DNA from 4 places in the Geobacillus sp. E263 genome. Region 4 is predicted to be linked to each of the others. Evidence: predicted binding sites of a transcription regulator. Region 4 holds the regulator's gene; each other region holds the start of a gene.
What was found. The regulator LexA, encoded in region 4, represses DNA repair genes until DNA is damaged. The targets are predictions, from matches to a motif close to CGAACATATGTTCG.
Positions count from the first base shown of each region.

Region 1: the regulator LexA is predicted to act here: its motif matches at 4,558-4,571, upstream of addB (helicase-exonuclease AddAB subunit AddB).
Region 2: the regulator LexA is predicted to act here: its motif matches at 1,886-1,899, upstream of uvrB (excinuclease ABC subunit UvrB).
Region 3: the regulator LexA is predicted to act here: its motif matches at 3,987-4,000, upstream of FNL97_RS02000 (DUF4046 domain-containing protein).

Region 1 covers NZ_CP041632.1:2,746,572-2,754,112, reverse strand. The annotation lists gene FNL97_RS14080 (M48 family metalloprotease) at 1-159, shown strand, start outside; gene aceA (isocitrate lyase) at 271-1,557, shown strand; gene FNL97_RS14070 (hypothetical protein) at 1,817-2,023, shown strand; gene FNL97_RS14065 (competence protein ComK) at 2,242-2,784, shown strand; gene FNL97_RS14060 (TVP38/TMEM64 family protein) at 3,121-3,741, shown strand; gene lepB (signal peptidase I) at 3,762-4,310, shown strand; gene addB (helicase-exonuclease AddAB subunit AddB) at 4,609-7,541, shown strand, end outside.
Region 2 covers NZ_CP041632.1:436,199-443,739, forward strand. The annotation lists gene FNL97_RS02130 (MerR family transcriptional regulator) at 1-159, opposite strand, end outside; gene FNL97_RS02135 (PDZ domain-containing protein) at 393-1,580, shown strand; gene FNL97_RS02140 (CsbA family protein) at 1,597-1,818, shown strand; gene uvrB (excinuclease ABC subunit UvrB) at 1,973-3,952, shown strand; gene uvrA (excinuclease ABC subunit UvrA) at 3,962-6,826, shown strand; gene FNL97_RS02155 (magnetosome magnetite crystal formation protein family) at 6,916-7,242, shown strand; gene FNL97_RS02160 (DUF4097 family beta strand repeat-containing protein) at 7,264-7,541, shown strand, end outside.
Region 3 covers NZ_CP041632.1:411,151-418,691, forward strand. The annotation lists gene csrA (carbon storage regulator CsrA) at 1-205, shown strand, start outside; gene FNL97_RS01980 (hypothetical protein) at 202-387, shown strand; gene FNL97_RS18810 (flagellin N-terminal helical domain-containing protein) at 541-2,472, shown strand; partial or broken gene FNL97_RS01990 (flagellin) at 2,822-2,935, shown strand; gene FNL97_RS01995 (hypothetical protein) at 3,431-3,748, shown strand; gene FNL97_RS02000 (DUF4046 domain-containing protein) at 4,032-5,639, shown strand; gene FNL97_RS18250 (macro domain-containing protein) at 5,767-5,934, shown strand; gene FNL97_RS18255 (hypothetical protein) at 6,030-6,167, shown strand; gene FNL97_RS02015 (hypothetical protein) at 6,312-6,845, opposite strand; gene FNL97_RS02020 (hypothetical protein) at 6,842-7,381, opposite strand.
Region 4 covers NZ_CP041632.1:2,163,414-2,170,954, reverse strand. The annotation lists gene FNL97_RS11135 (methionine gamma-lyase family protein) at 1-54, shown strand, start outside; gene FNL97_RS11130 (MerR family transcriptional regulator) at 129-533, shown strand; gene glnA (type I glutamate--ammonia ligase) at 582-1,916, shown strand; gene lexA (transcriptional repressor LexA) at 1,970-2,593, opposite strand; gene yneA (cell division suppressor protein YneA) at 2,746-3,051, shown strand; gene FNL97_RS11110 (YneB family resolvase-like protein) at 3,070-3,723, shown strand; gene FNL97_RS11105 (DUF896 domain-containing protein) at 3,930-4,160, shown strand; gene tkt (transketolase) at 4,273-6,279, shown strand; gene sirA (sporulation inhibitor of replication protein SirA) at 6,436-6,873, shown strand; gene FNL97_RS11090 (YneF family protein) at 6,961-7,173, shown strand; gene FNL97_RS11085 (ABC transporter transmembrane domain-containing protein) at 7,287-7,541, shown strand, end outside.

The DNA of each region.
Region 1 (7,541 bases), 580 kb from region 4:
ATGTTGATTGCAACAGTATTGTATTGGCTCCTTCGCCGCTTTGAAAGGCGCTGGTGGCTGTATGCGTGGGTGTTATGCGTGCCATTTATGATTTTTTTATGTTCATTCAGCCGGTTTACGGAAAAAACAGTGACAAAGCAAAAAAGATTTCCTTTTTGAAATTCTTTTTAAAAAATTTCAAAAAAACTGTTTTCTTTTTTGTGATTCTGTTATATAATAACAACGTACAAAACGATAATGTATTATAACAATAGAGATGGGGGAAGAGAAATGGCTAGTTTTGAAGAACGCGTAAAACAATTGGAAGAAAGTTGGAAAAATGAAGAGCGTTGGAAAGGGATTGTTCGTCCTTATAGCGCAGAAGATGTCATTAAATTGCGCGGCTCGATTGATATTGAATATACATTAGCTCGTCGCGGAGCAGAGAAACTTTGGAAATTGTTAAATACGGAAGATTACATCAATGCTCTTGGGGCGTTAACTGGAAACCAAGCAGTTCAGCAAGTGAAAGCCGGTTTAAAAGCAATTTATTTAAGCGGATGGCAAGTAGCGGCAGATGCAAACCTTGCAGGGCAAATGTATCCAGACCAAAGCTTATATCCGTCCAATAGCGTACCTCATGTGGTGAAACGGATTAATCAAGCGCTGCAGCGCGCCGATCAAATTCAATATTTGGAACAAAGCGGAGATATCGATTATTTCGTACCGATTGTTGCGGATGCAGAAGCTGGTTTTGGCGGTCAATTAAATGTGTTTGAATTGATGAAAGCGATGATTGAAGCAGGTGCAGCAGGTGTTCACTTCGAAGACCAGCTTTCTTCGGAGAAAAAATGCGGTCACTTAGGCGGAAAAGTGTTGCTTCCAACGCAAACAGCGGTACGTAACCTAATTGCGGCACGTCTTGCAGCAGATGTCATGGGTGTACCGACTGTGTTGATTGCACGTACAGATGCGAATGCGGCGGATTTAATTACGAGCGATATCGACTCTCGTGACCAAGAATTTATTACTGGTGAACGGACACCGGAAGGATTTTACCGCACGAGAGCAGGGCTTGACCAAGCGATTGCTCGCGGCTTAGCGTATGCGCCGTATGCGGATTTAATCTGGTGCGAAACAAGCGAGCCAAACTTAGAAGAAGCGCGTCGTTTCGCAGAAGCGATTCATGAAAAATTCCCAGGCAAAATGCTCGCTTACAACTGCTCGCCATCATTTAACTGGAAGAAAAAATTGGATGACGAAACGATTGCAAACTTCCAAAAAGAACTCGCAAAAATGGGCTACAAATTCCAATTCGTTACACTCGCTGGTTTCCATACATTAAACTACAGCATGTTCGAATTGGCACGCGGATACAAAGAGCGCGGCATGGCGGCATATGCAGAATTGCAACAAGCAGAATTTGCCGCAGAAAAATATGGCTACACGGCAACAAGACATCAACGCGAAGTGGGTACTGGTTACTTCGATGAAGTAGCGCAAGTGATTTCCGGCGGTCAATCATCGACAGTTGCGTTGAAAGGTTCGACAGAAGAAGAACAATTTACGACAGCATAAGGGAAAAATGGGGGATTTCATATAGAAGAAACAAGGGCATGCTTGACATAAGCGTGCCCTTTTGTTATCGAGATGATATATAGAAATGATAAAATTAGACAAGAAAGTATACATATTCCTGTAAAAATATGCTAGAAGATCATATGATCGCTTTTTATGGTTGCCTTCCCAATGAAATATTACAAAATAACAACATTCCTTCTAGTTTTGTATAATTTGGAAATACTAACACATCCTAAACATGGGAGGCGATTATCATATGCAAAAGGAAAATGAAAAAAGAGAAATGCCATTTGAGCCAACGTTGCATCCAGAGTTTCGCATAAGTACAGATTTTCATTTTCAGCAGGCATTTTTGAATGAGGAAACATATGCTGGAGGTTCGATTGGCGAGCATACAGCTATTGAACAAGCAAATGAATATTTAGCGGAAGAAGAAATTCGGCAAACATTTCATAATTCATGAACCTCTTCCGCTTTCATTCCATTAATAAGTGGAAGAGTTCGCGAGAGATTAGCCATTCTAAAAACACCTTTCTCCCATGACTTTGGTCATGGGATTTATTATTTAACGTGATTTTCATCATAAAAATTGTTCATTGTTTTTTGAAAATATAGAAAAATATAACTATTAATGATATGATGGAATTAGGTACAATGTATAAGAGAGGAGAGAAATTTGTAATGAAAGTAAATGAGTTTATCGTCCTGAATAAATTTATTATTAGCCGCTATACCATGGCGGTTTTACCGCATCACTTACATGGTAATTTCTACGCAAAAGTTGTGGAAGAAGATGGCGAGTATATTGTTAAAATGAGGCCAATTGATATTATTAAACGCAGCTGCGACTATTATGGTTCTAGTTTTCGAGGCAGAAAAGAAGGCACCCGAGCTGTCATCGGCATTACGCATAAAGCGCCGATCGCAATCGAACCGCTCAACGAAATTTACGTTTTCCCAACGATTTCCCCTAGTGATTCCCGCTGTGTTTGGCTATCACACATTCACGTATATAAATATGAGCCCACAAAAAATGATCAAACAATCGTCTATTTTACCAACGAAAAAAGTATTTTACTTGATGTTTCCTACCACTCTTTTGTCAATCAACTTTATCGTACGGCACAGCTCAGAACGAAACTAACAGAGCGAATGGAAGCAAGAGAACGTAAACTGCAGTATGTGTTTCGGATGAATCATTCTAAAGGGTGGTTGCAGCAATAGTTTTTTAAAAAGCCGAAAAATCTCCCACTTCAGCGGATTTTCTTCATCGCAAGTAAGTGGGAGAAAAACGGCTCTTGCAGCTGTTATTTTTTCATTACTATTATTACTATATAGGTTGTAATAAAGAATTTCCGATCTCCATGTCCCGTCTTTATCACCTGACAAGCTGGCACGGTAACAAGAAGAGCGAACAATGCCATGTAAAACAAAATTGCAACTTATATATTTAATCATTTTCCATTGTTTTGATCATTCATATCCATAAAGATTAGTTCAAATTCCCCTTAGAAGTGTGTAAAATAAATATATAGCATATAATATGAATGGGGAGTATAAATGGACATCGAAGCAATCAAACAATGGTTTACCCTTGACAACGCACTATCCAAGCTGGAGCAGTATCGCTCCTTTGGAGTGTTCCCAGGAATTGCAGCAACGTTGTTGGAATCGTTTTTTCCTGTTTTACCAATGTTTGTTTTCGTTATGGCAAATGCGGCAGCATTTGGTTTGTGGAAAGGTTTCCTTATTTCGTGGATCGGCGCCTGTCTCGGTTCCATTCTCGTTTTTTGGCTTACACGAAAAATTGGACAAAAGCGTTTTTTTCGTTTTGTAAGCCGCCATCGAAAAGTCAGGCAGTTTATGCACTGGATTGAGCGTCATGGTTTTGGCCCAGTGTTTTTAATATATTGTTTTCCGTTTACTCCATCAGCGGTCGTCAATGTTGTTGCAGGGTTGTCGCGGATAAGCCAGCAGCAATTTATTTTAGCCGTATTATTGGGAAAGATGGTAATGATTTTTACAATTAGTTTTATTGGATATGATATTGCCGCGCTTGTGAAACAGCCGTTGCGTACAGTCGCGATAGCGGTTGTTATCGCAATGTTATGGTATGCTGGAAAGAAAGTGGAAGCGAAGTTTTCGATAACTGAAAAACGGTATAATGAGGGAGATGGATAATGGCAGGTGGCGATTGGAACATGGGGGAGAAGAGACGGCGGTGGCGCAGGTCATTTCTTTTCGGAGGTGCACTCACTTTTATTTTGGTATTACGGTTTCTTTGCTTCACCAACTATATGGTGGAGGGGAAATCGATGATGCCGACATTGCAAGAAGGAAATTTGTTGATTGTAAATAAACTAAGTTATCAAATTGGCGATATTCATCGGTTTGATGTTGTCGTCTTTCATGCGAACGAAAAGGAAGATTACGTAAAACGCGTGATCGGACTGCCTGGTGATCAAATTGAATATAAAAATGATGTGCTATATATTAACGGAAAAAAAACCAATGAACCGTATTTACAACCGTATAAACAAAAATTGATTGGCGGAAAGTTGACGGGAGATTTTACGCTGGAAGAACTTACAGGGAAAAAGAGAGTGCCGGAAGGATATATTTTTGTCCTTGGCGATAACCGGTTAAGCAGCTGGGACAGCCGGCATTTCGGATTCGTGAAAATAAGTCAAGTAGTAGGAAAAGTTGATTTGCGCTATTGGCCTGTTCAACAATTTTCTGTCCGATTTTGATATAGTTTAAAAATTTTGTTTGGAGTGGAAATGAATTTCTATTTGCGGCAGTAAACGCATGGCTATAAAATGATAGAAGAACGGACGCCTTTGGAACGAGGGGAAGTGTAAAACGGTTTTTTAGTTTATCGCTTGGCGAAAACTTCAAATCGCTTAAGTTCAAACGAAGTGAAGTGGCGGGTAGTTCGCGTAAAAGGTATTCATCGATGCGGTATAGCTCGTGAATACTATTTTTTCTTCCAGAATACGAACATATGTGCTAAAATGAAGGAAATAATAGAAAATGAAGGTGATATCGATGTCGCTTCGATTTCTTTTAGGAAGATCGGGAAGTGGAAAAACAACAACGTGCTTAAATGAAATTCGTCGTAAATTAAAAGAAGAGCCAAAAGGGAATCCGATTATTTATCTTGTTCCAGAGCAAATGACGTTTCAATCAGAATATGCGTTAATACATACACCAGGATTAGGTGGAATGATCCGGGCGCAAGTTTTTAGCTTTACACGGTTAGCATGGCGTATTTTGCAGGAAACTGGCGGAATGAGTCGATACCATGTGAATGATATCGGAATGCAGATGATGATTCGAAAAATTGTCGAACAAAAGAAACAACAATTGAAATTATTTGGCCGCGCCGTTGATAAAACAGGCTTTATCAAACAGCTTCACGACATGATTACAGAATGTAAACGTTATTGTGTTACTCCACAGCATCTTCGCGAACATGTAAAAGCGCTGACGGAACAAGGAAAAAAGCCGGCTGAAAAGGTGTTAGCCGATAAATTAAACGATATATCCATCATTTATGAGGAACTAGAGAGAAGTTTATTGAACCATTACATAGATTCGGAGGATTATTTGCGGTTGCTTTCCGAAAAAATCCCGCAATCCCGCTATTTGCGTAATGCAGAAATCTATATTGATGGGTTCCACCAATTTACACCACAGGAGTATATGGTGCTTGAACAGCTGCTTATTCATTGTAAACGTGTTACTGTGGCATTAACAGTAGATGCGCCTTACGATGACCGATTGCCAAATGAATTGCATTTATTTTATTTAACGGCAAAAACTTATCATGATATTCGCCAAATGGCGCTCTTAAATGATGTTGCCATCGAAGAAACCATGATTTTAGATAGAAATATGCGCCATCAAGAAAAAGCACTTGCTCATCTTGAAGCGTATTATCATGAGCGCCCCGCGGTTGTCTATTCAGAAGAGACAGAGGCGGTTAATGTGTATGAAGCGGCAAACCGCCGCGCGGAAATCGAAGCGATTGCTCGAGAAATCGTTCATCTTGTGCGTGACAAAGGATATCGTTATCGTGATATTGCTTTGATTGTTCGCAATACGGAAGATTATCGCGATTTAGTGAAAACCATTTTTTATGATTTTCATATTCCTTATTTTATGGATGAAAAAGAGCCGATGCATCATCACCCACTTATTGAATTGCTGCGGGCCAGCATGGAAATTATTACATCGCGCTGGCGTTATGAATCGGTATTTCGCGCCATTAAAACCGATTTATTATTTCCAGTGGAAGAAGATATCGTTGCGTTGCGAGAAGCGATGGACCAGCTAGAAAATTATGTTCTCGCATACGGAATTAAAGGAGAAAAATGGACAAATGGTGAACGTTGGACATACCGCCGCTACCAGGCATTAGAAGGATTATCCATCCCGCAAACAGATGAGGAAAAGCAATACGAAGAAAAGTTAAACGAATGGCGTGATATAATTGCAGCTCCGCTCTCTAAGCTAGAGCGCCGAATGCGTAGAGCGAAAGGCGGCAGAAGCCTTTGTGAAGCGATTTATTTATTCTTAGAAGAATTGCAAATTCCTAGAAAACTAGAAAAAATGAGCAAAGAAGCGGAAGAACAAGGCAGGTTGATGGAAGCAAGACAGCATGAGCAAGTATGGAATGCGGTGATTGATTTATTAAACCAATATGTAGAAATGTTAGGAGATGAATCGATACCGGTAGCAGAGTTTGCGAAAATCATCGAAACAGGGCTTGACCGTCTCGAATTTTCGCTTGTTCCACCCGCGATGGACCAAGTGATTATTGCCCAATTAGACCGTTCTCGTCTTATTGATGTAAAATGCGCATTTATTATTGGCGTAAATGAAGGTATCATTCCGGCGAAAGCAAAAGAAGACGGATTGCTGGCGGAAACGGAACGGGAACTTTTACAGCAGTTTGGAACGAGAGTTGCTCCAGGAGGAAGAGAACAATTATTTTATGAACCGTTTTTCATTTATTTAGCATTAACGAGTCCAAGCGAGCGGCTATATGTGACCTATCCGCTGGCAAATGAAGAAGGAAAAGCGCTCTCTCCTTCGATCATTATTAAGCATCTTACTGATTTATTCCCGAATTTGCAAAAGCGTGTCTGCGGAAATGATCCGCTTGATGCGCCGTTTGCGGAACAACATGAATTTGTCACTGTTCCGCGTGCGACGTTAACATATCTTGTAACACAACTGCAAGCATGGAAACGGAATTACTCGATTGCGCCGCTTTGGTGGGATGTATATAACTTTTACGTAAGTGATCAACAATGGAGAAGTCACGCGCGCAAAGCGATTGCAGGGGTATTTTATACGAATGAGGCAACGCCGTTGAAAAAAGAAATTAGCAAGCGATTGTACGGCAAAAAAATTCAGGCGAGCGTATCGCGCATGGAGCAATTTCAAAAATGCCCGTTTTCCCATTTTGTTTCCCATGGCTTACGGTTAAAGGAACGGGCTGTTTTTCGGCTCGATGCTCCTGACATTGGACAACTATTTCACTCTGCGCTGAAAATTATTTCCGACCGCCTTCGCGAAGCAAAAATTGATTGGCGCCATTTGTCCAAACAGCAGTGTGAGCAGCTGTCAATGGAAGCGGTGGAACAAATCGCACCGCTCATTCAGCAGCAAATATTGCTTAGTTCCAATCGCTACTATTATATGAAACGAAAGCTGCAAAACGTTATTGCGCGGACAACGAATGTATTAAGCGAGCACGCGAAAGCAAGCAGTTTTGTGCCGATTGGCCTTGAGTTGGAGTTTGGACCAAATGGCGTGCTTCCACCGCTTACGTTCCGGCTTCCGGACGGTACGGTGATGGAGCTTGTCGGACGAATTGACCGCGTTGATAAAGCGGAAAGTTCAAGGGGAGTGCTATTGCGCGTCATTGACTATAAATCTAGCGCCAAAACGCTGAATTTAACGGAAGTATA
Region 2 (7,541 bases), 1.7 Mb from region 4:
AAATTTAATTTGTTCTAGCAAGGCAACCGCTTCGGCATCGAATACGTAGTGTCCCGCTTCGTTTTTTTGGCACGGAACATTATATTTCTTTACCCAGCGCTGAATCGTTTTCGGTGATACACCAAGACGCTTCGCGACACTGCTTGTTTTTAACTCCATCTAAATGATTCCTCCTTTTTCATCCTCTTTTATATCATTTTCCATCAAGACGGAAATCCCTTCCTGCTTGACAAAACTAGTGTGGATTCGGCAAAGAAAGTCGTTATGCGAAAGGATTCGCCAATAATAAACAAATAATGTTGAAAAAAATGTGTATGCGATCATAGGATTTATGAAAGTGATTTGGTAGAATAGTAGATAAAGAATCGCGAACATAGCGAGGTGGCGGCGATATGTCGATATGGGTGTTGGAGGCGCTCAAAGGCGTTGGGCGGCTGCTTGTGCAACCGTTGTTTTATTATGGGATCGCACTGGCGCTTGTTATCGGATGGCGGCGGGTGAAGCGGGAAAGAAGCTATTTTTCTATTCGCGTATACAACATGTTTCATGAAAGCAAGCTTTTTTGGCGAAGCGGCCTCGTTGCCGGCGGTATTTTGTCGTTAGCAGCGGTTGCTATCGGCATCGTGCTTCCGCGCGATGCTATTTCAATGATTGCGCTTGTGACGATCGCAATCGGATTAACGATGCAAATGCGGCTGCTTTCCCCGGCGTATACGATGGGGCTTGTGTTTTTTATCGTTAGTATTCTTGCCAATGATAAAGAAACGGCACCAGCTTTAAAGCGTTTTTTCCCGGAACTTAGCGAAACGAATATGGCTGCACTTGCTATTTTGCTTGCTTTATTGCTTTTTGTGGAAGCATGGCTTATTTTACAAAACGGCGCTATCGAAACATCTCCACAGTTAGCGAAAAGCAAGCGTGGTTTTGTTGTCGGAGAACATTGGTCGCAGCGGCTTTGGTTCGTTCCTGTGCTGCTTCCGGTAACAGGAGAACTTCCGTCTCCATTTTCATGGTGGCCATTATTTCCTGTTGCTGGCGATTCTTATTCATTGATGCTTGTGCCGTTTTTGATCGGATTTTCTGAGCATGTACAAGGGATGCATCCAAAAGCCTCGATTCGTTTAACTGGAAAAAGAGTGATGTTGCTCGCATGGATTGTCAGCTTGTTTGCTATAGGAGGCTATTGGTATGCGCCGCTTTCGATGATTGCGGCAGCCCTTGCATTGATTGGAAGGGAGTGGCTTGCTTTCTTCCAGCATCGTCAAGATCGCTTGAAACCTCCGTATTTTTCGAAGCGTGAACAAGGGCTTGTCATTTTAGGGATTCTTCCGAATTCCAAGGCGGAAAAAATGGAGCTAGAAATTGGTGAAGTCATCACAAAAGTGAACGGAATGACAGTAAAAACGGAAACAGAGTTTTATGAAGCGTTGCAACGAAACCGCGCATTTTGTAAATTAGAGGTAGTCAATGAACATGGAGAAGTTCGTTTCGTTCAAGGGGCGTTATATGAAGATGAACATCATGAGCTTGGGCTGCTGTTTGTAAAAGAACGGGAAAAATGGGCGCTAGAAGCCGTCTAAATAAGGAGTTTTTCATATGTGGTTTATAGTTTCGTTAATTGTGCCATGTTTGCTTGTACTGTTATTTACCCGTGTTACGTACAATCATTATATCGGAACATTATTGACCATCGCGCTATTGGTTGCTTCCTATTTCAAAGGATATACAGACGAACTGCATGAAATTCTAGCAGATATCGTATCAACGACAGTTGGGTTTTTGTATGCGCAAAAAATGGTAAAACAGTTGAAAAAATAGTTAAATAGCGGCGGACGGCGAATGCTGTCCGCCATTTTTCATTGGAAGGTACTTTCCTATTTTGGAACGAATATAAGTTCGCATTTTTTATGCATCTTTTTTAACAATGTGCTACAATGAAAAATAAGATGAAACGAAACAGGAGGTCGAATCAGTGGGGGACCGTTTTGAGTTAGTGTCGGCGTATAAGCCGCAAGGAGATCAGCCGCAAGCGATCGCCAAACTGGTCGAAGGCATTCGCAAAGGAGTCAAGCACCAAACGCTGCTAGGGGCAACGGGGACAGGAAAGACGTTTACGATTTCCAACGTCATTAAAGAAGTGAACAAGCCGACGCTGGTTATTGCCCATAATAAAACGTTAGCGGGGCAATTGTACAGCGAGTTAAAAGAGTTTTTCCCAAACAACGCGGTTGAATATTTTGTCAGCTACTATGATTATTATCAGCCGGAGGCGTATGTGCCGCAGACGGATACGTATATTGAAAAAGACGCAAGCATTAACGACGAAATTGATAAGCTGCGGCACTCCGCAACATCCGCGCTGTTTGAGCGGCGCGATGTCATCATTGTCGCCAGCGTATCGTGCATTTACGGGTTAGGGTCGCCGGAAGAGTATCGCGAGCTGGTCGTGTCGTTGCGCGTCGGGATGGAAATCGAGCGCAACGCTTTGCTGCGCCGTCTTGTCGACATTCAATATGAACGGAATGACATTGATTTTCAGCGCGGGACATTCCGTGTTCGCGGAGATGTCGTCGAGATTTTTCCTGCTTCTCGGGACGAGCATTGTATTCGCGTTGAATTTTTTGGCGATGAAATTGACCGCATTCGCGAAGTCGACGCATTGACGGGGGAAATTATCGCAGAACGCGAGCATGTCGCGATTTTCCCGGCATCCCACTTCGTTACGCGTGAAGAAAAAATGCGTTTAGCGATCGAAAATATTGAAAAAGAATTAGAAGAGCGGCTGCGCGAATTGCGGGAACAAGGAAAACTGTTAGAAGCGCAGCGGCTTGAGCAACGGACTCGTTACGATTTAGAGATGATGAGAGAAATGGGCTTTTGCTCAGGGATTGAAAACTACTCCCGGCATTTAGCGTTGCGCCCGCCAGGCTCGACGCCGTATACGCTGCTCGATTATTTTCCAGATGATTTTTTGATTATCATCGATGAGTCACACGTGACATTGCCGCAAATTCGCGGCATGTATAACGGGGACCGGGCGCGCAAGCAAGTGCTTGTCGATCACGGTTTTCGTCTGCCATCTGCGCTGGATAACCGCCCGTTAACGTTTGAAGAGTTTGAACAAAAAATTAACCAGATTATTTATGTTTCTGCGACACCTGGTCCGTACGAGCTGGAACATAGTCCGGAAGTCGTCGAACAAATTATTCGTCCGACAGGGCTGTTGGATCCGACGATTGACGTTCGTCCGATTGAAGGGCAAATCGACGATTTAATCGGGGAAATTCATGAGCGGATCAAGCGGAATGAACGTACTCTCGTTACGACGTTAACGAAGAAAATGGCGGAAGATTTAACCGATTACTTAAAAGAAGTCGGCATTAAAGTTGCGTATTTACATTCCGAAATTAAAACGCTGGAGCGCATTGAAATTATTCGCGATTTGCGCATGGGCAAATACGATGTGCTCGTCGGGATTAACTTGTTGCGGGAAGGATTGGATATTCCGGAAGTATCGCTTGTCGCCATTCTCGATGCGGATAAAGAAGGCTTTTTGCGCTCGGAACGTTCGCTTATTCAAACGATTGGGCGTGCGGCGCGAAACGCCAACGGCCATGTCATTATGTACGCCGATACGATTACAAAATCGATGGAAATTGCCATCAATGAAACGAAACGGCGCCGTGCGATTCAAGAAGCGTATAACAAAAAGCACGGCATCGTTCCGCAGACGGTGAAGAAAGAAATTCGCGATGTCATCCGTGCGACTTACGCGGCGGAAGAGAAAGAAACGTACGATACGAAACCATCTTACGGCAAGATGGCAAAGAAAGAACGAGAAAAGCTCATTGCCGATTTAGAAAAAGAAATGAAAGAAGCAGCAAAAGCGCTTGATTTCGAGCGTGCTGCCCAATTGCGTGATATTATTTTTGAGTTAAAAGCGGAAGGATGATTGGAGTCTATGGCAACCGATAAAATCATCGTAAAAGGCGCAAGAGCTCATAATTTAAAAAATATCGATGTGGAAATTCCCCGCGATAAACTCGTCGTATTGACAGGACTGTCCGGTTCGGGGAAATCGTCGCTTGCATTCGATACGATTTATGCGGAAGGACAGCGGCGGTACGTCGAATCATTGTCGGCGTACGCCCGCCAGTTTTTAGGACAAATGGATAAGCCGGATGTCGATGCGATTGAAGGGCTGTCGCCGGCCATTTCGATCGACCAAAAAACAACGAGCCGCAATCCGCGCTCTACTGTCGGAACCGTCACGGAGATTTACGATTATTTACGGCTTTTGTTTGCCCGCATCGGCCGGCCGGTTTGCCCAGAGCATGGCATTGAAATTACATCGCAAACGATCGAACAAATGGTTGATCGGCTTCTTGCTTATCCGGAACGGACAAAAATGCAAATTCTCGCTCCCATTGTTTCCGGACGGAAAGGAACGCACGCCAAAACGCTGGAAGACATTCGCAAACAAGGATATGTGCGCGTGCGCGTCGACGGGGAAATGCGGGAACTCACGGAAGATATTGAACTTGAGAAAAATAAAAAACATTCGATTGAGGTCGTCGTGGACCGCATTATTATTAAGGAAGGAATTGCTGCACGTTTGGCGGATTCATTAGAGACGGCCTTGAAGCTTGCGGACGGAAAAGTGCTGATTGATGTCATTGGCGAGGAAGAGCTGTTGTTTAGTGAAAAGCATGCATGTCCGTATTGCGGCTTCTCGATTGGAGAGCTAGAGCCGCGCATGTTTTCATTTAACAGTCCGTACGGCGCCTGCCCAGACTGCGATGGGCTTGGCGCGAAGCTCGAGGTGGATCCGGATTTAGTCATCCCCAATGATGAACTGACGCTGCGCGAGCATGCGGTTGCTCCGTGGGAGCCGCAAAGCTCACAATATTATCCGCAGCTGTTAGAAGCGGTGTGCAACCATTACGGCATTGACATGGATGTGCCGGTAAAAGACTTGCCGAAGGAGCAGCTTGATAAAATTTTATACGGAAGCGGCGGCGAGAAAATTTACTTTCGCTACCAGAACGATTTCGGACAAGTTCGCGAGCAGTATATCGTTTTTGAAGGCGTTATTCCGAACGTCGAGCGCCGTTACCGTGAAACAAGCTCTGATTATGTTCGCGAACAAATGGAGAAATATATGGCGCATCAGCCATGCCCGACTTGTAAAGGAAACCGCCTGAAAAAAGAAAGCCTCGCCGTGCTTGTCGGCGGCAAACATATCGGCGAAGTGACGGCATTATCGGTTACGGAGGCGCTTGAGTTTTTCCAAAACTTGCAGTTAAGCGAAAAAGAAAAGAAAATCGCCCATCTCATTTTGCGTGAAATACGTGAGCGGCTCGGCTTTTTAAAGAACGTCGGCCTCGACTATTTAACATTAAACCGTTCTGCTGGGACGCTTTCCGGCGGAGAAGCGCAGCGCATTCGTCTGGCGACGCAAATCGGCTCGCGCTTAACAGGAGTGCTGTATGTTTTGGACGAGCCGTCGATCGGACTTCATCAGCGCGATAATGACCGCTTGATTGCAACGTTAAAAAGCATGCGCGATATCGGCAATACGCTTATTGTTGTTGAACATGATGAAGATACGATGCTTGCCGCGGATTATTTAATTGATATTGGGCCGGGTGCGGGCATTCATGGCGGCGAGGTTGTCGCTGCTGGAACGCCGCAAGAAGTGATGGACAATCCAAACTCACTGACTGGACAATATTTATCAGGGAAAAAATTCATCCCGATCCCAGCCGAGCGCCGCAAGCCGGACGGACGCTGGGTCGAAATTGTTGGCGCGAAGGAAAATAACTTAAAAAACGTGTCTGTCAAAATTCCGCTCGGTACATTTGTCGCAGTCACGGGCGTATCTGGTTCTGGAAAAAGCACGCTCGTCAATGAAATTTTGTATAAGGCGCTTGCGCAAAAACTGCATGGCGCGAAGGCAAAGCCAGGCGAGCATAAAACGATTAAAGGGCTTGAGCATTTAGATAAAGTTATTGACATTGACCAATCGCCGATCGGCCGTACGCCGCGTTCCAATCCAGCGACATATACCGGCGTATTTGACGACATTCGCGAAGTGTTCGCGGCGACGAATGAAGCGAAAGTGCGCGGATATAAAAAAGGCCGATTCAGCTTTAACGTCAAAGGCGGGCGATGTGAAGCGTGCCGCGGGGACGGCATTATTAAAATTGAGATGCACTTTTTGCCGGACGTGTACGTTCCATGCGAAGTATGTCATGGTAAACGGTATAACCGTGAGACGCTGGAAGTAACGTACAAAGGAAAAAATATTGCGGAAGTGCTTGATATGACTGTGGAAGACGCACTTGAGTTTTTTGAAAATATCCCGAAAATTAAACGGAAATTACAGACGCTATATGATGTCGGCTTAGGGTATATGAAGCTCGGACAGCCGGCAACGACATTGTCGGGAGGAGAAGCGCAGCGTGTCAAATTAGCATCTGAATTGCATCGCCGCTCAAATGGCCGGACGCTCTATATTTTAGATGAGCCGACGACCGGGCTTCACGTTGATGATATTTCCCGTTTATTGAAAGTGTTGCAGCGCTTAGTTGATAACGGGGATACCGTTCTTGTGATTGAGCATAATCTCGATGTTATTAAAACGGCGGACTACATTATCGATCTCGGGCCAGAAGGCGGCGATCATGGCGGGCAAATTGTTGCGAAAGGAACGCCGGAAGAAGTGGCCGAAGTAGAAAGTTCGTACACCGGACGCTATTTAAAACCGATATTGGAGCGCGACCGCGAACGAATGCGCGCGTTATATGAAACGGCAAGGGCATAAGCCTTTGCCGTTTTGTTTTTCTTTAAATCGCATCTCCTGAGAAACTTTTCTTGATCGCGGTCGTATATAAAAACAAAGGGGGAGTTTTCGTGAATTCCAATAAAGTGCTTGCATCATTATGTTATTTCAGTATTTTCTTTGCTGGATTCATCTTTCCGATTGTCGTTTACTTTGTCGCCGATGATCAAGCAGTGAAACAACACGCGAAAAAAGCGTTTCTTTCCCATTTGATTCCAGCCGCGACCATTTTGTTGTTTATCATCAGTGCTATTTTTGCAGGATTGACAGGGGGAGGCAGCGATGTGTCATTTTGGGTCGGCAGCGGCCTAGTATGGCTCGGTTTTGCTATAGCGGGGGTCGTCAACTTGGTCGTTGTCGTTTGGAATATTATCAAAGGGATTCAGGTGTTAAAATAACATAATGGGAGGGGATCAACGATGGAAGAGAAAAAACGCATATTAAAAATGGTGAAGGAAGGGAAGCTTACAGTAGAAGAGGCGCTTGCGCTGCTTGAGCAGCTGGATGAACAAAAAAGCGGCAGCGAGCTGTTCGGACCTCTTCATTCGTCCCAGTCTCATTCGAATTCGAAGCAGCACTCTGTAAAAATGGCGTCATTGAAAGAGAAACTGTTTGATTTTTTCGATGCGACCGTAAAAAAAGTGAAAGAGTTTGACTTTCCGTTTGCGAATGCCTTTGAAGTGAGACATGTTTTTCA
Region 3 (7,541 bases), 1.7 Mb from region 4:
CGATGACATCGAAATCACCGTCCTCGCCATCCAAGGCGATCAAGTGAAGCTTGGCATCAACGCGCCGAAACATGTCGAAATTCATCGGAAAGAAATTTATCTTGCCATCCAAGCCGAAAACAGCGCCGCCTCCCTCGCCTCCAAATCATCGCTTGAACAACTGAACGAGCAATTGAAACACTGGAAAGGGGGGAAAGAAGCATGAGCGTCAGCATCGGCGGAGTGCCAGTTCAAGGCATTGTCGCCCACATTGTGCAAGATAATAAGGCCATTGCCGAACAAGCCTTAAACGAAATCATTAACAAACATAAAGACGATCCAGCCCATATCATCAAAGAAATCCAGCAGCCTTCGCCATTTTCCCAATTTCTCGACATCAAAATCTAAAAAAATTGCGCCAACCTATTAAACTTCCAAAAAACAAACCGATATAAAAAATGAACGCGGCATAGCGAAGAAAGGCGGCCGACTTTCTTCCTATCCGCAAATCTATCATTCCACAAGGACGTGGAAGAAAAAATTTTCAAGGAGGAAAAGAAGATGAGAATTAACCACAACATTGCGGCGTTGAACACGTATCGCCAATTAACGGCTGGTACTGTAGCAGCATCAAAAAACATGGAAAAATTATCTTCTGGCCTTCGCATTAACCGCGCTGGTGACGACGCGGCAGGTCTTGCGATCTCTGAAAAAATGCGCGGCCAAATTCGCGGTTTAGAGCAGGCGTCACGCAATGCGCAAGACGGAATCTCGCTCCTCCAGACAGCAGAAGGGGCTTTAAATGAAGTTCATTCTATTCTTCAACGTATGCGTGAGTTAGCTGTTCAAGCAGCAAACGGTACTGCAACAGATGCTGACCGTGCGGCTCTTCAAGATGAATTAAACAACTTAACTTCCGAAATTAACCGTATTGGTAATACGACAGAATTTAACACTCAAAAATTATTAAATGGTGGAATCGGTTCTAATGAAAGTGCAAAAATTACCCAAGCAAGAAGTGCTTCAATAACTGGTACTGTAAACTTTGCAGCTCAAAATTTGTCTTCTGTTAACTTTACAGCAAAAATTAAAGTCGACAACACTACTTTTGATGTAACTTCCGCTCTTCAAAGGGACTGGACAGGTAAAACTGTTGATGATGTAATTAATGCTTTAAATGAGGTAACATCTGGTGGAACTAAATTATCTGATTTAGTTAATTTGGAGAAGGTTACTTCTGGCGGTAATACATATATTAAATTTACTGCCAAATCAGAAGGAGCGACGAGCTCAATTGATATTAGTCTGACAGGAACGACAACTAACGTTGACGATGTTTTGACAACGGGAACAACAAGTGCAGTGGGTAGTCCTACGACTATGGAAAGAGCAGGAGTTGAAAGTGGATTATCTTTAGATAAAACATTAGCGATTGTAGAAGGCGGAAAACTTGACGCTGATGGAGAAGGTGCAAAAGATCTATACTTTGGTAGTAACAACAAAAATATTGAAATTAACGGAGTAACTATTACTCTTGACAAAGACTATACAGACATAAATGATGTAATTACTGATGTACAATCAAAGTTGGACAACGCATTTGGTGCTGGTAATTTCCTTGTTGAAGCCAATACTTCAGGTAACGGCTTAAAGTTTACAGCTTTAGATGGTAGTAGTATTACCATTGGGGGAGGTACAGCTACGGCTGAGACAGGGTTAAGTACTGCTACTACTAACCCTCAAACAAGAAGCAGTGAATTACAAATTGTACCTGGTGATACCTTAAAAATTACTGTAGGATCTGAAAGTGCTGTAACTGTAAACTTAAATACAGGTACAGATATAATGAAGTATGATGTTACAAATTCAGACTCAAATGTCGCGAAAGCTGAAATGGAGCGTTTTGTGAAAGATATTAATGCAGCTTTACAAAAAGCTGGATTATCTGACAAAGTAACTGCGGCTTTATCAAAAGATAACAAACTTCAATTTATTTCTGAAACTGGAAAAGACATTAAAGTAGAATTCAATAGTGATGCATTAAAATCTATTGGTGGAGCTACTTTAGATGATGTAAAAAATGTTCAACAGGTAGTAGGACCTGGGACACAAGGTTCAGGATATACTACTAAGTTCCAAATTGGTGCAAATACTGGTCAATCTATGTCCTTAACAATTAATGATATGCGTGCGGCTGCATTAGGTATTACAGGTAATGCTGGTCAAGCAGGCTTTACTTCTACAAATACAGTAACAAATGGCACAAATGATATTAAAACGGAAGCGGCATTAAATATTTCAAATAAAGATGATGCTTCTAAAGCTATTGAAATTATTGATAAAGCTATTCAAACTGTATCAGCAGAGCGTGGTAAACTCGGTGCGGTTCAAAACCGTCTTGAGCATACAATTAACAACTTAGGAACAGCATCTGAAAACTTAACAGCAGCTGAATCTCGTATCCGTGACGTTGATTATGCCTTAGCTGCCTAAGCAGCAACAGGCAGAGTCGTCCTAGCTGGAAACGGCTAGGAGTATCACCGGGTGAATTGCTGGAAACCCCTTAGAGCCTTTGACGCCACAACGTAGCTGGAAACGGCAGGCGTGATGGCTGGAAAAGTCAAAGGATTGGGCAACCAGCAGCCAAGCTCCTGTCCCGAAAGGGTGGAGAAGGTTCAACGACTAGGACAGACCGCCTACGGCGAGACGCTATGGCGATGAAGTCCGTAGGGTGGACAGGATTCCTCCATCGTCCTGTATCATCCGAAGCGCCCGGCCCCTAACAGGTCATGCTGAGGGTGAAGATGTAGTCTGGTCCCATCACGAAAGTGAGGGTGGCACGATGGCCAAAGAAATGATGGAGTTCACAAAGAACAATATCCTAACACAAGCAGCACAAGCGATGTTGGCTCAATCTAGTCAAATTCCGCAAGCGGTGTTGCAACTGCTTCGGTAATTTGATTAGAAGGGCGTCTTAGCTGGAAACGGCTAAGAGGATCACTGGGTGAATTGCTGGGAACCCCTAAAGCTTTCCTTGCCACAACGTAGCTGGAAACGGCAGGCGTGATGGCTTGAAAAAAGGAAAGATGCAACAATGGGCAACCAGCAGCCAAGCTCCTGTCCCGAAAGGGTGGAGAAGGTTCAACGACTAGGACATACCACCTAAGGCGAAATGCTATGGTGATGAAGTCCGTAGGGGAGGCAAGATAAGCCGAACCGAAGTGCCCAGCCCCTAACAGGTAAAGCTGAGGGTGAAGATATAGTCTACACAACGGTCGAAAGACGTTGAGGCATGGCAAGCCAACCAACAACCACAAGGGGTACTTCAGTTGCTCCGTTAATTTTATCAATAGAGAGAGGGACCCTAGAGATTCTAGGGTCTCTTTGGTTTATTCTTTATAAGAAGTTACAAAAATGTTTTAGATCTATCATTTAACAAGGGGATGTATTAATGTCAACGGAATTGAGAGCCGCTTTAGATCATTTATTTATGCAAGTTATTTATTTACTGGACAGATCAGAAAACATTTCGCCAAAAGAAACTATGGAAGCAATACAAGACGGGAAGATTATTGAGTTCCTTAATCGGAAGTTTCCAGATCTAGATTTGTCATTGTTTTTAGGAAACCACAAAGAGGAAGGGCAAAAACTTGCTAATCTTTTGGCTGATGTTGCCTGTAGTTATTCCTCATTAAAACAACACGCGACAAGTAATGGATTACTTGTTATCTTATCATGCATTCGAATAGCTTATCAAAATAATCATTGATTGTAAATGCAACTATTCACCTTCCTAGTAGAGCTTCCTTTGAAGCTCAGTCCAGGGAGAGGTTTTTCCATGCTGAAAAATCCCTTGGTAACCACCATTAAACGGTGGAAAACAACGCCTCGAAATGGCCCTGAAGCAGCCGTTCGAGCGTTTTTTCCACCGATTTTTTTTGATCGTGGAAATTACGCTCAGCATGATGGCTATCCGCAAATTTTCAGGAGAAGTTTTAAAATGTTATAGAACATATGTTTGTGTTATGTTATAATCAAAGGGGGTGATCCAAATGACCACTATAAACGAATATCGGCAAATCCCTTCTTGCGAATTGGCGCAATTTCCGATTGTCAGTGTGTACAAAGAGCTGTTGGTTGGAAAGAGAAAGGCGCTCCCAGCTGGGACGTGGGAAAAGGACGAAAATGTCATTATTTTGGTGCGTTATGTGTTGGAAGTGCAACTTGGTTTATCGAGGGAACAAATTCCGAAGATCACGAAAAAGCTGATCGGCGAGCAAAAGCTTTGGGGGGTGTTGAATCGGTTTAAGTCTCCCCGGCGGCTCATTGAGTTTGTTTATCCGAACCAGTATAATGAATTCGACTTCCGCCGTGTTCCGGTTGATTATTGGGGTAATGTGGAGAATATACGTAAACGCCTAGAGTGGTATTTAGAGAAAGAGGGAATCAAGATTGAGGAGATCCCTCAAAAAGTAAATCGCTATGTTCTTGTCGAATGGGGGTTTTCCAATCCTTTAAAGCGGTACGGTTATTCTCCATTTCGCCTTATGAACGCCCTATACCCCGGCCGTTTTAAGGAAACGGATTTTAAAAAAATTCCTCAAGGTTATGCAACAAACCGCGAATTTTTGAGAGAGCAGTTTATGGACATGCTTCGTCAAGAAAAGATTCGGTTCGAAGACGTGCCGAAGAAAGTGACGCAACAAATGCTTTTGCAATATCGTTTTAGCGCAGCGTTAAAACATCACCGCGGATCTCCTTCAGCGTTCATCCAGTATCTTTTCCCTAACCAATTTTCACTCGATGATTTTCACACAAAACCAAACGGCTATTGGAAAGATATCAAGAATGTCAGACAGGCCATTATTGATTTGATTGAAAGGGAGGGAGTAGCCGAGCAGGATGTCCCGCGCTTTATGACGAAACAGCGGCTGATGGCGGAGGGGCTGACTGGTCTGTTGCATGAATATCACGGTTCGCCGATTGAGATTATAGAGGCGGTGTTTCCGGGGAAGTATGATGTGACAGAGTTTCAGCGTGTGCCGAACCAACATTGGCATTCGCCGCAAAACCGGGTGCAGGCGCTGCGGACGTTTTGTGCCAAGCGGGGGATCGGCCGCGAGGAGTTGCCGCGGTTAAACCGGGCGTATTTTCGCAAGCATTTTCCACGGTTTATCAGCATGGTCGATCGTCATTACGACAGCAAATTTTACCGTTGGATTATGGAATCATTCCCCGAATATACATTTCAGCCTGAGGAATTTAATTTGCTAGTTGGGATTGACGGGCAATTGTGTGATTCAAAAGAAGAACTAGAAATCCATAACTTTTTGATTCGCGCGGTCGTTGATGGGAAAGTGGAAAGAGAAGGATGTCGTTTTGTGAACCAAGAATATGACGAAGTATACATCCCTGACTGGGTGATCGAACAAAACGGTAGAAAGTGGATTGTCGAATATTTCGGACTATATGGTTCGACTCGTTATAAGTGGTATGCGGAGAAGGCGGGCCGAAAAATGCAGTTTTACCATTCGCTCGCCGATTATACGTTGATTGTGATTATGCCTGATGATTTTCGGGAAAAAGGGTTTCAAAGAATTGTGTCCCTTTTGATTAGTAATGGGATACAGATTAATGTTCATTGTTCTCTGGAACGATGATTTTTAAGGCATTAAGAGGTTAAAAATGACAAAATGAAGCAAAAAGTTGAAGAGATTATGTACCAATGTCATTGCCATAAACCGATAGCTGTCCGGCCACATTGGTACTACTGAAGAAGGTGATGTAATGATCATCTTAAAACAAGGCAACCTCTTAGAAGATGAAGCAGAAGCTTTGGTGAACACGGTCAATTGTGTCGGCGTGATGGGGAAAGGAATTGCACTGCAATTTAAGCAAGCTTATCCGGAAATGTTTTCGGAGTATGAAAAGGCTTGCCGCCGCAAGGAAGTGTAGCCAGGCAAAATGCATGTCGTTTCCACGAAATTGTTATTGATCTCAAAATAATTATTAATTTTCCTATAAAACGCCACTAGAAAGGTAAATCACAGATGGAAGATATTGGACTAGGATTGGTGGATTTAATAAAAGCGGTTAAGGGCTTGATAAAAAATCGATTGCGCTTCTACCGTTCGAATGTGGAAAGAGTGGACTTAGATGGGGGGATGAAGTACGGAAGCGGCTTTTGAACATTTAAAAAAGGTGGAAGTGCATTGTATGAGCTCGCAGGAAGTCCAACACCCTATCAATAAAGATGCGTCCAAAACTCTCTAAAGATGATAAGTCAAATGTGTTATTTCGACACTACAATTTCTTCGTTAATGACTCTCTTTTTATATTTGCAAATAATCGACTAAGTTTTTACATATCGTGTATACTGTTAACAGGTCATATTTCTTCCCCAGCTTTGGTGTCCAATACCGCCCATGAGCCAACCAATGGCGCAATTGCAGTGCGCCTTTATAATCGCTAATATATTTTTTCGCCTGTGGATATTGCTCTTTCCAGCTTTCGAGAATATCTTCATCGAGAGAAGCGCGTTCTGCTTTTTCTTTGTAAATATGTCGGAAGATCCTGCTAAGATGATCTTTTTTACGATTATATACTCTTGTTAAATAGTCCATTCTTAGTTTTGCCTCCACGGCTGCTAGTAAGTCTAAACATATTAGATTTTCCAGTTCTTCGATTTTGTCTTTAAAATGCTGATCTAATTCTTCTAGTGTAAAGCCGATGAATTCTTCGGGTATTTCTAGCCCTTTTTTGATATTTTCTTTGTATTTTAAAAGTGCGCTTTTACATAGATTATAAAAATTCACAATATCTTCAAGGCTTTTATTCTCCCCCGAAAATGTGATGCGTCTCTTCACTCGGCAATAACTCCTAACAAGGCATCAGAAAAGGAATCTTTGTTCAAGTCAATAAATTTTATGTTTGGGGGAGGAGTCGCAATTTTCCAAGCATATTCGGGATTTTTCGTTTCACGAATTTTTTCTAAACCTTTTGACAGTCCATCGCCAAAATGAACCATAATTTTTGGTGATTCTGCTTCTTTATCTACTAACAAAAAGGTAATATTTCCATTTTTACCAATCATATCTATCCTCCCCATAGCGCCTATAATATTTTTTCCAATTGGCTCTATGACTACTTTTTGATCAGGAAAGTTTACGTATAATTTGTTTGTTGTATATTCGCCAAGGTATTCTTCATATTTTTTTACTTCTTCCCAATTCAAAGACAGCAGCCCTTTTTCTTGAAGGGGTGCAAGAAATGATTTAACTTGATTATAAAACTCTGCAATTTCCGCCAGCCACTGCTGTTTTCTCTGTTCCCAATCGATTTTATTCTGTTCGGCGTCTTTCTTTTTTCTTTTCAAAAATTCTTCTAAATTCTCCATTCCCATTTACAAACTCTCCTTTATACAATATTTGTCATTTTTTATTATATCTTATTTGGCGGCTAACGGGTAGATGCGTTAGAAATGATGGTGAAACAAACGATATATGAAAAATTTCTGTGGCGATCATTAACTTATTCCCCTGTTATGTACTTAAGATGGTAGG
Region 4 (7,541 bases):
GCTATTTGTACGGCGATTGATCAGTTAATGGAAAAACAATTAATTTCTTTGTAAGGAAATCTAACATTTCATTGACATATATTCTGACGTGATGTAAAATTAATTATCATAAGCGAGGAGGAATTGGCATGAATAGCAATATTCGTCGTTCCATGCCATTGTTTCCGATTGGGATAGTGATGCAATTAACAGAATTGTCTGCCCGTCAAATCCGTTATTACGAGGAGCATGGCCTTGTTTCTCCAGCGCGCACAGAAGGGAATCGCCGTTTATTTTCACTAAACGATATCGATCGCCTTCTTGAAATTAAAGATCTGATTGATCAAGGAGTAAACTTGGCCGGCATCAAGCAAATTTTTGCAGCGCGACAATCGGATAAGAATAAAGAACAAGAGGAAAAGGTGGAAAAAGTGGTGAAACAAAGCTTATCCGATGAGGAATTGCGCGAAATTTTGCGAACAGAACTCATGCAAGCGGGGCGTTTTCATCGTGCATCACTTCGCCAAGGGGATCTCGCTCGCTTCTTTCATTAATGATCGTTCGTTATTTTAAAAAATCGGGAGCCGGGGAGGAGTTTGAAAATGGCAAAGTACACAAGAGAAGACATTATGCGCATTGTCAAAGAAGAAAATGTCAAGTATATCCGTCTGCAATTTACCGATATTCTTGGCACCATCAAAAACGTGGAAATTCCAATCAGCCAGCTAGAAAAAGCGCTAGACAACAAAATAATGTTTGACGGTTCTTCCATCGAAGGATTTGTCCGTATCGAAGAATCCGATATGTACTTATATCCTGATTTAGATACGTTTGTTATTTTCCCATGGACGGCGGAAAAAGGAAAAGTAGCCCGCTTTATTTGTGACATCTATAATGCCGATGGTACTCCGTTTGAAGGGTGTCCGCGCTATAACTTAAAACGGATGCTGAAAGAAATGGAAGCGCTCGGATTTACTGCTTTCAATCTAGGTGCAGAACCAGAATTCTTTCTATTTAAACTCGATGAAAAAGGGCATCCTACCCTTGAATTAAACGATAAAGGCGGTTACTTTGACTTGGCGCCGACCGACTTAGGAGAAAACTGCCGCCGCGATATCGTTCTCGAATTGGAAGAAATGGGATTTGAAATCGAAGCTTCGCACCATGAAGTAGCTCCTGGCCAGCACGAAATTGACTTTAAATACGCAGATGCGGTAAAAGCGTGCGACGACATTCAAACGTTTAAGCTTGTTGTCAAAACCATTGCACGCAAACACGGTCTTCACGCGACGTTTATGCCAAAACCGATCTTCGGCATTAACGGTTCTGGAATGCACTGCAATTTATCTTTATTTAGAAATAATGAAAACGCGTTTTTCGATCCAAATGGCGACTTGCAATTAAGCGATACGGCGCGTCAATTTATTGCTGGTGTGCTGAAACATGCGCCAAACTTTACGGCAGTGACAAATCCAACGGTGAACTCATACAAACGTCTTGTTCCTGGATATGAAGCGCCGTGTTATGTTGCATGGTCCGCTCGCAACCGCAGCCCGCTGATCCGTATTCCAGCTTCACGGGGAATGAGCACACGCATTGAGGTGCGCAGCGTGGATCCATCGGCCAACCCTTATTTGGCAATGGCGGTATTGTTAGCAGCTGGACTAGACGGAATTAAAAACAAATTAACTCCTCCGGCTCCAGTGGACCGCAACATTTACGTGATGACAAAAGAAGAACGCCTAGAAGAAGGAATTGTTGACTTGCCAGCGACATTGGCGGAAGCGCTCGAAAACTTAAAATCGGATGAAGTAATCGTTCAAGCTCTCGGAAAACATTTATTCGAACATTTCGTCGAAGCGAAAGAAATCGAATGGGATATGTTCCGAACTGCTGTGCACCAATGGGAACGCGACCAATATATGGAACTCTATTAAAAGGCAAAAGGCTATCTCGCATGAAGCGAGATAGCCTTTGTTTGTATAAATGCTTAGTGAATGACGCGATAGACGCCGATTACTTTGCCGAGAATCGTACAATCGCGGACGATAATTGGTTCTAAATTAGAGTTTTCCGGCTGCAGGCGAATATGATCTTTCTCTTTAAAAAACCGCTTTACCGTTGCCTCATTGTCTTCTGTCATTGCCACAACGATATCTCCGTTATCCGCGGATTGCTGTTGGCGCACAATCACGTAATCTCCATCTAAAATACCTGCTTCAATCATGCTGTCTCCCATCACTTCAAGCATAAAAACGTGATCTTCCGATGAAACGAGCCGTTTTGGCAGCGGAAAATAATCTTCAATGTTTTCAATGGCTGTAATCGGCTGACCGGCCGTCACTTTGCCAATGATCGGCACGGAGATGACATCGTCTGTTTGATTGGAAGCAGAAAAATCTGCATCCAAAATTTCAATGGCTCGCGGCTTTGTTGGATCGCGGCGAATATATCCTTTGCTTTCGAGACGTGCTAAATGCCCGTGTACGGTGGAGCTGGAAGCAAGTCCGACCGCCTCGCCGATTTCGCGGACAGAAGGAGGGTAGCCCTTTGTTTTTACTTCTTTTTTAATAAAATCCAAAATTTGCTGTTGCCGCTTTGATAGTTTCGTCATCCTACACACCTCTTACCACATCATTTGTTTACATTATAGCATGCAGGCATTAAAAAAACAAACATAAGTTCGAAATTTATATTGACACAAACAAATGTTCTTCATTATAATGAGGATAAAACCGAACAAATATTCTTAAGGGGTGGGATAACATGAAACGCATGTTTGTGCATTATATTATTTTTTCGGCGCTCTTATTGATGGTAATTGGGGGATTTTTATATGCGAACAAACCGCTCGAAAAAGACAAATATATGGAAATTACGGTCGCATCGGGAGACACGCTATGGAAGCTGGCAAAGGAATATGAAGAACAACATCAACTTTCGACAACGGAATTTATTAACTGGGTGATCGATGTCAATCATTTGTCAAGCCAGCGAATTGTCGCCGGTGAAAAAATCGTTATTCCTGTGTTAAAATCAAAAGAAAACAAATCGTTAGTCGTCAGCAAATAAAATCATGGAGTGGTTAAAGTGAAAGCGGTTATTTACTGTCGTGTCAGCACAGATAAAGGAGAGCAGGAGACATCGCTGGAACGCCAAAGAGAAGAACTGGAGCTTCTTGCAGAAAAGCACGGCTTTGAAGTAGTGAAAGTCATTATGGAACAAGCAAGCGGCTATGAAGTAGACAGAGACGGTGTGTTTGACTTGCTTTCCACATTGAAAGAGCAGCGGATTGATGCGCTTCTTATTCAAGATGAAACAAGATTGGGACGCGGCCATGCAAGAATCGCACTTCTCCACTGCATTCAAAAAGAGGGAGTAAAAATATATACGATCACCCATAACGGTGAAATGCAGCTATCAGAGGCGGATTCGATGGTATTAAACATTCTTAGCATTGTCGAAGAGTATCAGCGGAAAATACATAATTTAAAAATTAAGCGCGGAATGAGGCGGGCGATTGAGCAGGGGTACCGGCCTGAGCAAAATTTAAAGCACATTGGCGAAAATGCTGGGAGGGAGCGAATCGATCTCCCTGTTGAAGAAATCGTCCGCCTGCGCCATAACGGTTTGACGTTTGCGGAAATTGCTGCGACATTGCGCGGGTTTGGTTACGATGTTTCGAAAGCGACCGTTCACCGCCGCTATCGAGAATATGTGGACTCTCATTCATCGTCCATGTGAAAGCATCGTTAATAAACAATCTTTTTCGTTGCTTTTTTATATAAAGATGCATCCGTTCTTCGTTTGCGGCGGATCTTTTTGCATTCATGGATTTTAAACGTCTTATCAAAATATGCCCAAGCGTGCGATGAAGCAAGATAGTTGCGATTTCTATTTATGTCCTATAAGATGAGAGCGTAACAATACAATAATAGGTGGAGGCAAACATGTTATCAAAGCAAAAAATGGCACGAATTAACGAGTTGGCCAAAAAGGCGAAATCATCTGGTTTAACAAAAGAAGAAGAGCTTGAACAGCAACAGCTTCGCCGCGAATACATCCAAGTGTTTCGCAAAGCGATGGAGGATATGTTGCATTCCGTAACGGTTATCGATCCCAATGGCAATGATGTGACACCAAAAAAATTAAAAGAAAGTCAAAAAAGCCGGTTTCATTAAAAGGCATAAACATAAAGATGCTTTCTTTTATAAACTAAAGAAATAAGTTGTACATTTCCTTTCATTTTCTATATGATAGAATTGATACTACGTTGATGAAAGGATGAAAAACATGACGCATACAATCGAAGAATTAGCGATTACGACGATTCGAACATTGTCGATCGATGCCATCGAGAAAGCGAAATCCGGTCATCCAGGAATGCCGATGGGAGCGGCACCGATGGCATATACACTTTGGACGAAATTTATGAATCACAATCCAAGCAATCCGAAATGGTTTAACCGCGACCGTTTCGTGTTATCGGCAGGGCATGGGTCGATGCTGTTATACAGCCTGCTTCATTTAAGCGGTTACGATGTTTCCATGGAAGATATTAAACAATTCCGTCAATGGGGCAGCAAAACGCCAGGACATCCAGAATATGGCCATACACCAGGGGTAGAAGCAACGACTGGTCCGCTCGGCCAGGGGATTGCAATGGCCGTTGGTATGGCAATGGCAGAGCGCCATTTAGCAGCTACATATAACCGGGAAAATTTTGAAATTATAAACCACTATACGTATGCGATTTGCGGCGATGGCGACTTAATGGAAGGGGTTGCCTCTGAAGCAGCATCATTAGCTGGACATTTAAAACTCGGCCGCCTTATCGTTCTTTATGACTCGAACGATATTTCGCTTGACGGAGAATTAAACCTTTCCTTTTCTGAAAATGTAGAACAGCGCTTTAAAGCGTACGGCTGGCAATATTTGCGCGTAGAAGATGGAAATAATATTGAGGAAATCGCTAAAGCCATTGAAGAAGCGAAAGCGGACACGACTCGTCCGACATTGATTGAAGTGAAAACGACCATTGGCTACGGTTCGCCAAATAAAGCCGGAACATCTAACGTACACGGCGCTCCGCTTGGGGCGGAAGAGTTAAAACTTACGAAAGAAGCGTATAAATGGACATTTGAAGAAGATTTTTACGTTCCGCAAGAAGTATATGATCACTTCCGTCAAGTAGTAAAAGAAGCGGGAGAGAAAAAAGAAGCGGAATGGAATGAACTATTTGCCCAGTACGAAAAAGCGTATCCGGATTTGGCGAAACAATTGAAATTAGCGATGAACGGAGAACTTCCAGAAGGATGGGAAAAAGCTCTTCCGGTATATGAAGAAGGAAAAAGCCTGGCAACACGTGCATCTTCTGGAGAAGTGCTAAACGCAATTGCTAAAACGGTTCCGCAATTGATCGGCGGTTCAGCCGACCTTGCAAGTTCCAATAAAACATTAATTAAAGGCGCCGGAAACTTTACTCCAGAAAGCTATGAAGGGCGAAACATTTGGTTTGGCGTGCGTGAATTTGCGATGGGCGCAGCAATGAACGGAATGGCATTACATGGCGGTCTAAAAGTATTCGGCGGTACGTTCTTTGTTTTCTCTGATTATTTGCGTCCTGCCATCCGTCTCGCTGCATTAATGGGCTTGCCAGTGACGTACGTTCTTACGCATGACAGCATCGCTGTTGGCGAAGACGGGCCGACGCATGAGCCAATTGAGCATTTGCCATCGTTGCGCGCGATGCCGAATTTATCAGTCATTCGCCCGGCTGATGCGAATGAAACGGCGGCTGCATGGCGTTTAGCCGTAGAGTCAACCGATCAACCGACCGCATTAGTGTTAACGCGGCAAAATGTCCCAACATTGCCGAATACGGCAGAACGGGCATACGAGGGCGTGAAAAAAGGTGCTTATGTCCTATCTGAGGCGAAAAACGGCAATCCAGAAGCATTATTGCTTGCGTCTGGATCTGAGGTAAGCCTTGCGGTGAAAGCACAACAAGCATTAGCGGAAGAAGGCATTCACGTTTCTGTCATCAGCATGCCATCATGGGATCGTTTTGAAAAACAACCGGATGAGTATAAACAACAAGTGCTTCCGCGTACAGTGAAAAAACGTTTAGCGATTGAAATGGCAGCTTCGCTCGGCTGGGAGCGTTATGTCGGTGATGAAGGCGATATTTTAGCGATCGACCGCTTCGGAGCTTCCGCACCAGGAGAAAAAATCATGGAAGAGTACGGATTTACAGTAGAAAATGTGGTCAAACGAGTAAAAGCATTGCTTGGCAAATAACAAGAAAAAGCTGTCTTCGCCTTTTTTGGTGAAGACAGCTTTTGTTATGTGAAAAATCGACAATGTTAGCAAAAAAATTTTCCGTTAATAGACATATTTTTCCCTTTTGTTTTCTTATAATAGAAATAAACGAATAGAAGGAACGGGGGATGGGAAATGGTACGCTATTGGATTTATTTGCTAAATGAGGAAGTGGCAAGCTATTATCGCGATCGTACGGAAAAGATTGTCGGGCTATTGCGTGAGCATCAATGCGCGAAAGCGCCGTTGAAAAGCATTTGCCGAAAACAAGTCGAATTTATTACCGAACGGTTATCGTTTTCCCGATTGGAATTAGGATTGAAACAATATTTTGCCGGCAGCGTCGGCAAAAATTTAGAGCGAAATATGTTTATATTGAAAAATGAAATCGGGGATGAAGCGCTGCTTATCGTGCAAAAGCGCCGCCTGCTTCTCGTCACCGACAGTTCATCGATCGCTGACGACATTTGCCGCGCGCTTGCGCAAATTTCCCCTTCTTTTTTAGCGGTCGGCGCCGATTTTGTCGACTATGGTTGGCTGACTCCGTTGATGGACGGAAGAAAATTTGCGTAAATAAAAGATTTTTGTAAGGAAATATTGTATAATACCACATGGTTTAGTACACTGTTAGATAGACAACATGAAGGAGGAAGTAATAGTATGTGGACAACGATTCTCGTTGGTGTTCTAGCGCTTATTGCAGGAACAGCGCTAGGATTTTTCATTGCCCGTAAAACGATGATGAACTATTTAAAGAAAAACCCGCCAATTAATGAACAAATGATTCGGATGATGATGATGCAAATGGGGATGACACCATCCCAGAAAAAAATTAATCAAATGATGAAAATGATGAACAATCAGCTAAAATAAACACGGACAGGCACTCGGAACGGAGTGTCTTTTTATTTTAAATAAACTTCCAAAATTTTTTTATTTTTGCTACAATAATATAGCGCATTTTACGTGACGATGGGAGAGGTTCGATGACGGTATTTCGTGATTTATTTTGGTTTTTTCGTCAGGAGAAAAAAGCATATATAACAGGAATTATTGTACTTTTGATCGTTGCTTTTTTCGAAACGATTCCGCCGAAAGTCATCGGAATTATGATTGATCATATAAAAGAAGGAACGATTACAAAAGCAATTCTCATTCGCTGGATGGTTACTTTGCTTGTTGTTGCCATCGTCCTATATGTATTGCGTTATTGGTGGCGCATTTTAATTTTTGGTTCGGCT